2 regions of the Rhodococcus sp. NPDC060086 genome follow, and region 2 is predicted to be linked to the other one. Evidence: riboswitches for the same ligand, from Rfam matches in the RefSeq annotation. Region 2 holds a riboswitch; the other holds the start of a gene.
What was found. A riboswitch is a leader RNA that binds a small molecule or an ion and turns the genes downstream of it on or off. The one in region 2 is predicted to bind cobalamin.
Positions count from the first base shown of each region.

Region 1: another riboswitch for cobalamin. It lies ahead of metE (5-methyltetrahydropteroyltriglutamate--homocysteine S-methyltransferase); the one in region 2 lies ahead of cobN (cobaltochelatase subunit CobN).

Region 1 covers NZ_JBHWWZ010000052.1:26,944-30,952, reverse strand. The annotation lists gene ACFWB0_RS21695 ((2Fe-2S)-binding protein) at 1-17, shown strand, start outside; gene ACFWB0_RS21690 (hypothetical protein) at 14-574, shown strand; cobalamin riboswitch at 750-962, shown strand; gene metE (5-methyltetrahydropteroyltriglutamate--homocysteine S-methyltransferase) at 1,113-3,413, shown strand; gene ACFWB0_RS21680 (cobalamin-independent methionine synthase II family protein) at 3,440-4,009, shown strand, end outside.
Region 2 covers NZ_JBHWWZ010000057.1:2,595-6,603, forward strand. The annotation lists gene cobN (cobaltochelatase subunit CobN) at 1-2,474, opposite strand, end outside; cobalamin riboswitch at 2,527-2,743, opposite strand; gene ACFWB0_RS22435 (cobalamin biosynthesis protein CobG) at 2,769-3,845, shown strand; gene ACFWB0_RS22440 (precorrin-8X methylmutase) at 3,842-4,009, shown strand, end outside.

The DNA of each region.
Region 1 (4,009 bases), on a different contig from region 2:
CGAAGGAGATTCTGTGACAGTCGCATTCGCCCCTGAGATCGTCGACACCGAGGACGGTGGTCGCGAACAGCGCTGGCCGCTTCCCACCGATGAGGACTCACTACTGCGGCTGATCCGGTTGTTGTTCGACGAGTACTGGGACGACATGTGGTTCGGCCTGCTCATCGAAGGTTCGGCGCTCGAGGTCGCGGCACCCAATGCTTCGAAGAAGATCTCGATGTACGACGGGTATGCGACCGTCGACTTCGGTCGCTGGCATTTTCACCTGTGCATCGGCGAGCACACCGCGAGCGGACCGGAGCTCGGCCGTATCCGTCGCTGCGGCCGGGCAGAGCTGTACCGCAGGATCGGCACGGACGACGCACCGACGTCGTGGGGTGTGCGCCTGTTCAACGGCCGTGACGAACAGATGCTCACGATCATGTTGCCCACCCCGTTCCTCACGAACATGCAGCAGCTGACGGACGAACCGGTGTGGGTGCACCTCGAGGCGTGGGATCGCATTCGGTCGGAATTCCTCGGCCTGGCGCCGGATCCCCGTGACCGAACCGGCAAAGGATTTCGCCACTCCTGACCAGCACAGCCGACAGAAACGCACGACGGAAATACAACCCGCGCAGACAGATACAAACCCTCGGCAGGGTTGTATCTGTCTGATTGCGTTGTAACCGTTCTTCCTGCTTTGCCCGTTCGAATGAAGACGTGGCTATACTCCGGGATGTAGTTGGTTCGCCGTGCCGGTCGTGAGGAGCCCCGAAGGCCGTGGCGGCGTCGAAGCACCCCTGCGCGGGGTGTGGAAGAGGGAACCCGGTGAGAATCCGGGACTGTCCCGCAGCGGTATGCAGGAACGACCGCCGTCATCAGCACTGGGCATCACCCCGGGAAGCGACGGCCAGTAGGTACGGGCCCACAGGCTCGGGCGCTTGCAAGTCCGAATACCTGCCATCTGCGCCGGGCACGCCGTGCCCGGCGGTGTGCCGCCTCGTGGACCGGGCGCGCGGACCCGCATCGTATTCTCTCGCTCCGGCCGGGCCGGAGTCGACTGGGCTCGGTCGGATTCGCGCATCCTACGGGCGGTAGGCCATCAAGGACCGACCACCGGAGTACCACCAGTGCCTACACCCTCTGTCCCTACCTTCCATGCTGCCCCTGCCTTCCACGCCACCGTTCTCGGCTCCGCACGGATCGGACCCCAGCGTGAACTGAAGAAGGCCGTCGAATCGTATTGGGCCGGCCGGATCGACCGCGCCGGGCTGGAGAAGGTCGCCGCCGGACTGCGCGCCGACACCTGGGCTGCGCAGCGCGACGCCGGGCTCGATTCGATTCCGGTCAACACGTTCTCGTACTACGACCACATCCTCGACACTGCAGCCATGCTCGGCGCACTACCGCCCCGGGTGTCGGGTATCGCCGACGACCTCGACCGCTATTTCGCAGCCGCGCGAGGCAACGACGACGTCGCACCGCTCGAGATGACGAAGTGGTTCGACACCAACTACCACTACCTCGTCCCCGAGATCGGCCCTGACACGGTCTTCTCGCTCGATCCGTCGAAGGTGCTCGGCGAGGTCGCCGAGGCCCGCGCGCTCGGCGTTCCGGCCCGCCCGGTAGTCGTCGGCCCGCTGACGTTCTTGCTGCTGTCGAAGTCCACCAGCGAACAGGGCCCGCTCCTCGACCGTGCCGATGAGCTGGTCCCGCTGTATCAGGACCTCTTGTCGCAACTCGCCGCCGCCGGAGTCGATTGGGTGCAGCTCGACGAGCCCGCACTCGTCCGCGATCTCGACGACGCGACCGTCGCCGCGGTCGAACAGGTGTACGGCACGCTGTCGCAGGCACAGGACCGTCCTGCGATCCTCGTCGCCTCCTATTTCGGCAGCCTCGGTCCGGCGCTCGGTGCACTCGCTCGCACCGGTGTCGAAGGCCTCGCGGTCGACCTGGTCGCAGGTGACTCGGCAGACATCGCCGGACTGCCTGCCCTGGCGGACAAGCTGATCGTGGCGGGCGTGGTGGACGGCCGCAACGTGTGGCGCACCGATCTGGAGACGGCCCTGGCCACCCTCGCCACACTGCTCGGCTCGACGGGCTCGGTGGCGGTGTCGTCGTCATGCTCGTTGCTGCACGTTCCGTACACCATCGAGGCAGAGTCGAGCCTCGACGAATCGCTGCGCGCGTGGCTGGCATTCGGCACCGAGAAGGTCGCCGAGGTCGTCACCTTGTCGACGGCACTGCGCATCGGCCGCGACGCCGTGGCTTCCGAGCTCGCCGCGGCGCACGCGGCTGCCGATGTACGCGCGTCCGATCCTCGCCTACGCAACCGCCAGGTGCGCGGCATGCTCGACTCGATCGCATCGAACCGCACTCGCACGTCGGCCGATCGGCGCCGCGAGATCCAGCGACAGCATCTCGATCTGCCTCTGTTGCCGACCACCACCATCGGCTCGTACCCGCAGACCACGCGCATCCGGGTGGCCCGAGCCGCATTGCGCAAGGGCGAGATCGAACGCGCGGATTACGTGCAGCGGATGCGCGACGAGATCGCTGAAGTGGTGGCCCTCCAGGAGAAGCTCGGAATCGATGTGCTCGTGCACGGTGAGCCGGAGCGCAACGACATGGTGCAGTACTTCGCCGAGCAGCTCGACGGATTCTTCGCGACCGAGAACGGCTGGGTCCAGTCGTACGGAAGCCGTTGTGTACGTCCGCCGATTCTCTACGGCGATGTCGCGCGGCCGAATGCCATGACCGTCGACTGGATCACTTACGCACAGTCGCTCACCGACAAGCCGGTCAAGGGCATGCTCACCGGTCCCGTGACGATTCTCGCGTGGTCGTTCGTCCGCGACGACCAGCCTCTCGCCGACACCGCCGATCAGATCGCCCTGGCCATCCGCAACGAGACGGTGGACCTGCAGGCTGCGGGAGTGCGCATCATCCAGGTCGACGAGCCGGCACTGCGAGAACTGTTGCCGCTTCGCAAGTCCGATCAGGCCGAATACCTGGAGTGGGCAGTCGGGGCGTTCCGTCTTTCGACGTCCGGCGTGGCGGATTCGACGCAGATCCACACCCATCTGTGTTACTCGGAGTTCGGAGAGGTCATCGAGGCGATCGCCGAACTCGACGCCGACGTCACCTCCATCGAGGCCGCGCGTTCACACATGGAGGTGCTCGACGACCTCAACGCAATCGGATTCGACCTCGGAGTGGGCCCCGGCGTCTACGACATCCACTCACCGCGGGTTCCGAGCGAGAACGAGATCGCCGAGTCTCTTCGCGAAGCGCTGCGCGCCGTTCCCGCCGAGCGCCTGTGGGTCAACCCGGACTGCGGACTCAAGACGCGCGGCACCGATGAGGTCACGGCGTCGTTGACGAACCTCGTCGCCGCGGCTGCAACGGTTCGGTCCGAGCTCGACCGATAACGATTCCCAGAAAGCACCCGATCACCATGACCACGAAACACATTCGCACCACGCACGCCGGGAGCCTGCCTCGAACCGACGAGCTGGTGGCCGCCAACCGGGCACGCCGGGATGCCGCGGACGGATTCAGACTCGACACGACGAGAGAGTATTCGGAATTACTCGCCGGACAGGTCGACGCCTTGGTTCGTCGCCAGATCGACCTCGGGATCACCACACCCGGCGACGGCGAATACGGAAAGGCGATGTCTTCGGCCGTCGACTACGGCGCCTGGTGGTCGTACTCGTTCCAGCGTCTGTCCGGGCTGGAACTGGCCGAAGGTGGACCGTTCGGCGGCGAGCCCGTCCGGTCGACACCCGGCAACGTGCGGCTCACGACGTTCCCGGACCGACGTGACTGGGCCACGTTCGCCGAGGCCTACAGCGATCCGAAGAGCGGTGTCTCCGTCGGTGACGAGGCTCCGGTGTTTCCTACCGCGACGGGTCCCGTCACCTACACCGGACATGACGCGATCGCGTCGGACATTGCGAACCTGAAGTCCGCCCTGTCTGCATCCGGGGCAGAGCACGGCTTCATCACCTCGCTCTCACCCGGC
Region 2 (4,009 bases):
AGTCGGCTCGGCACGGCCTTGGGATCGACGGTGTAGAAATTGCGGCCTGTGGGCAGCACGTTGACGAGGCCGCGCAACGGCGAACCCGACGGCCCGGCCGGAACATATCCACCGTCGAGAGCGTGCAGGACAGCATCCAGTTCGTCCGTGGTCTGAGCAAGACGTGGCACGACCTGTTCTGCGGCGAACACCAGCACACGCGCAACCTCGGTATCAGCTTGACCGAGAACGGTTTCGACGGACCGGGGGACGGATTCGACGTTCCAGCCGCCATCCTCCATCGCCTGCACGAGCGCACGGGCCTGGGTTTCGATCGCATCGACCTCGGTCAGCGGCGCGTCCGGCTTCAGGCCGAGTGCGGTCCGCAGGCCGGGCACCGCGTGACTCTTACCGCCCCACACCTGGGCGGCGCGCAGGATCGACAGAACCAGGTTGACCCGGGCCTCACCGACCGGGGCGGCGCCGAGTACGTGCAGGCCGTCGCGGATCTGCGCGTCCTTGACCTCGCACAACCACCCGTCGACGTGCAAGAGGAAATCGTCGAATTCGGCGTCGTGCGGGCGGTCGTCGAGTCCCAGATCGCGGTCGAGTTTCGCGGCCTGGATCAGCGTCCAGATCTGCGCGCGGATCGCGGGCAGCTTCGCGGGATCCATCGCCGCGATGTTGGAGTACTCGTCGAGCAGTTGCTCGAGGCGGGCGATGTCGCCGTACGACTCGGCGCGCGCCATCGGCGGAATCAGGTGATCGACGATCGTGGCGTGCGCGCGTCGCTTGGCCTGCGCACCCTCGCCCGGGTCGTTGACGAGGAACGGGTAGATCAGCGGCAGATTCCCGATGGCGGCGTCGGTCGCGCACGACGCCGACATGCCGGCGTTCTTGCCGGGGAGCCACTCCATCGAGCCGTGTTTGCCGAGGTGGACGACGGCATCGGCACCGAAGCCCTGTTCGACCCAGCGGTAGGCGGCGAGGTAGTGGTGCGACGGTGCCATGTCGGGATCGTGGTAGATCGCGACGGGGTTCTCACCGAATCCGCGGGGCGGCTGGATCATGAGGACGACATTGCCGGCCTGCAGTGTGGCCAGCACGATCGCGTCCCCGTCGACGAACAATGAGCCGGGGGCCGGCCCCCACGCCTCTGTCATCGCGTCGGCGAGCTCGGCGGGCAGATCCTTCGTCCACTCCACGTAATCGGATGTGGTGACCCGCACCGGATTACCGGCGATCTGCTCGGCAGTGAGCCATTCCTCATCCTGCCCACCTGCGTCGATCAGCGCGTGGATCAGGGTGTTTCCGGCTGCAGTGTCATCGAGTTCAGGGTCGTCGTCGAAATTCACACCGGGGAAACCGTCGCCGAGGTCGTATCCGAGGTCGCGCATCGCTCGCAACATCTTGATCGCCGACACCGGAGTGTCGAGGCCCACGGCGTTGCCTACGCGTGAATGTTTCGTGGGATATGCCGATAGCATGATCGCGATGCGTCGTTCTGCGGGCGGGACGTGCCGTAATCGGGCGTGCGCGACCGCGATTCCCGCCACCCGCCGGCAGCGTTCCGGATCGGTGACGTACCGGGGCAGACCGTCGACGTCGAGTTCCTTGAACGAGAACGGCACCGTGATGATGCGGCCGTCGAATTCGGGTACCGCGATCTGGGTCGCGGAGTCGAGTGGGGACACGCCGTCGTCCGAGTCTGCCCAGCTCTCGCGGCTCCACGTCAAGCAGAGGGCTTGCAGAATCGGAATATCCAGTGCGGCAAGGGCCCCGACGTCCCATGCTTCGTCCTCGCCGCCGGCGCTGACAGTGGCCGGCTTGGTGCCGCCGGCGGCGAGCACGGTCACGACCAGGGCGTCGAGGGTGCCGAGTTCGGCGAGGAGATCGTCGGGAGCGCCGCGCAGTGAGGCGCAGTGCACGACCACGGCATGCGCTTTACCGGTCGCATCGATCGCGTCGGCCAGATCATGCGCGAACTGCACGTTTCCGCTGGTGTGGTGGGCTCGGTAGAACAACACACCCACCCGTGGCAGCGACTCGACAGCCGGAGCAGGACGTTCGAGCACACCCCATTCGGGTAGCTCGGCCGGCGGTTCGAACCCCTCACCGCCGAGCAGGACGGTGTCGGACAGGAACGCGTGGAGTTGCGCGAGGTTCGCGGGGCCGCCGTGGGCAAGGTAGCGATGTGCCTCTGCAGCAGTGCCGATCGGCACCGTCGAGTAGCTCATGAGCTCCGCGTCGGGAGTCTGTTCACCACCCAGGACGACGACGGGAACACCCCGCGCGAGGACTGCATCGAGCCCGTTCTGCCACGACTTGGCCGAGCCGAGAATCCGCACGATGACCAGGTCGGCGCCCTCGAGCAGCCCGCTCAGGTCGGTGTCGACGTCGAGGCGGGACGGGTTTCCGACCGCCCAGTCGGCGCCGCTCGCACGGGCCGACAGCAGGTCGGTGTCGGACGTCGACAGCACAGCAAGGCGCGTCACGACGCACCGCAAAACCCAAGGCACACGGCCATGTTCAGTCTCCAAAACCCTCGTGGACTACTCATGTCGTGGCCGGTCTCCTGGCTGACGGATCATTGCTGCTGCGCCGACCTTCCCAGACTTGCGTCCAGTGGTCTCCGTTCCGGCGAGCCGGTACGGACGAGGGCGAGCAACTACCGCTCACAGTGGCGAGGGCCGCGCCGGTTTCTCACCGGCTTCCCGTAACCACGACGTCGCCAGCGTAGCGCACCATTTCCTGAGCATGTGCAACCATGTGCACCCGTGGAGCACGTCTTGCCCGAAATTCCCCCCGATCGCTGCCCCGGATTGCTGCGACCGCACCTCGCCGCCGACGGGGCGCTGGTGCGTCTGCGCACTCCGGGCGGCCGCGTGCCGTCCAGCGGTCTGCAGCAACTCTCGGCCGCCTCCCAGAAATTCGCCGACGGCGACGTGCACCTCACATCGCGGGGAAATTTGCAGGTCAGAGGTATCTCGCTCGACGAGTGCGGCAAAGTTCCTGCCGATCTGGTCGACGCAATTGCCGCAGCCGGGTACCTGCCGTCGCCGACGCACGAACGAGTGCGCAACCTGGTCGCATCACCCCTGTCGGGGCTCGTCGACGGGGTCGCCGACATCCGGCCGTTGATCGGTGCGCTCGATACCGCGCTGTGCGCCGAACCGGCCCTCGTCGAGCTGCCGGGCCGCTTCCTGTTCGGTCTCGACGATGGCCGGGGCGACGTCGCGGGGCTCCGCTGCGATCTTGCAGCCATCGCCGTGGACACGCACACGATGCGGGTCGGCATCGGCGAACTGGTCGGTCCGACGGTACCGATGCCGCAGGTCGTCGACACTCTGATCGACCTGGCTCTTCGGTTCGTACAGACGCGCGGAACGGTGTGGCACGTCCGGCAATTGCCGGGCCGCGGCGCCGAACTCGGAGGCGACGGCCCGGCTCCCGCGCTCGCGTCGCATGCGATGCCGTACGGAGCGCTCGGCGGTGCGGTATCACTGCTGGTCCCGCTGGGTATCCTGACGTCGTCCATGATCGCGACACTCCCCGATGACGACGTGATCGTCACACCGTGGCGCGGCCTCGTGCTCCCTTCCGGCGCCGATCCTGGCGCGCTGTCCGACGCGGGCTTCGTGTTGTCGGACGACTCCGCGTGGCCCAGGGTCACCGCATGCACCGGGTCGCCCGGGTGTAGCCTCGCCCGAGGTGATACCCGGGCTCTGGCCCGCCGCACCGCCGCCTCCGACACCACAGCTGACCGTATTCATATCGTCGGTTGCGAACGCGCCTGTGGTGCACCGAATTCCCCGCACACCCTAGTTTTTTCCAGTCGTTCGACGTCACACAGGAGCTCGACGTGACCCTTCAGCCACCACCGCGCCGCTACGAGTACGAGACGGACGGCGCCGAGATCTACGTCCGTTCGTTCGCGACGATCCGCGCCGAATCCGATCTCGCAGCGATCCCGGGCGACGCGGAGAAAGTCGCGGTGCGGATGATCCATGCCAGCGGCCAGACCGACCTG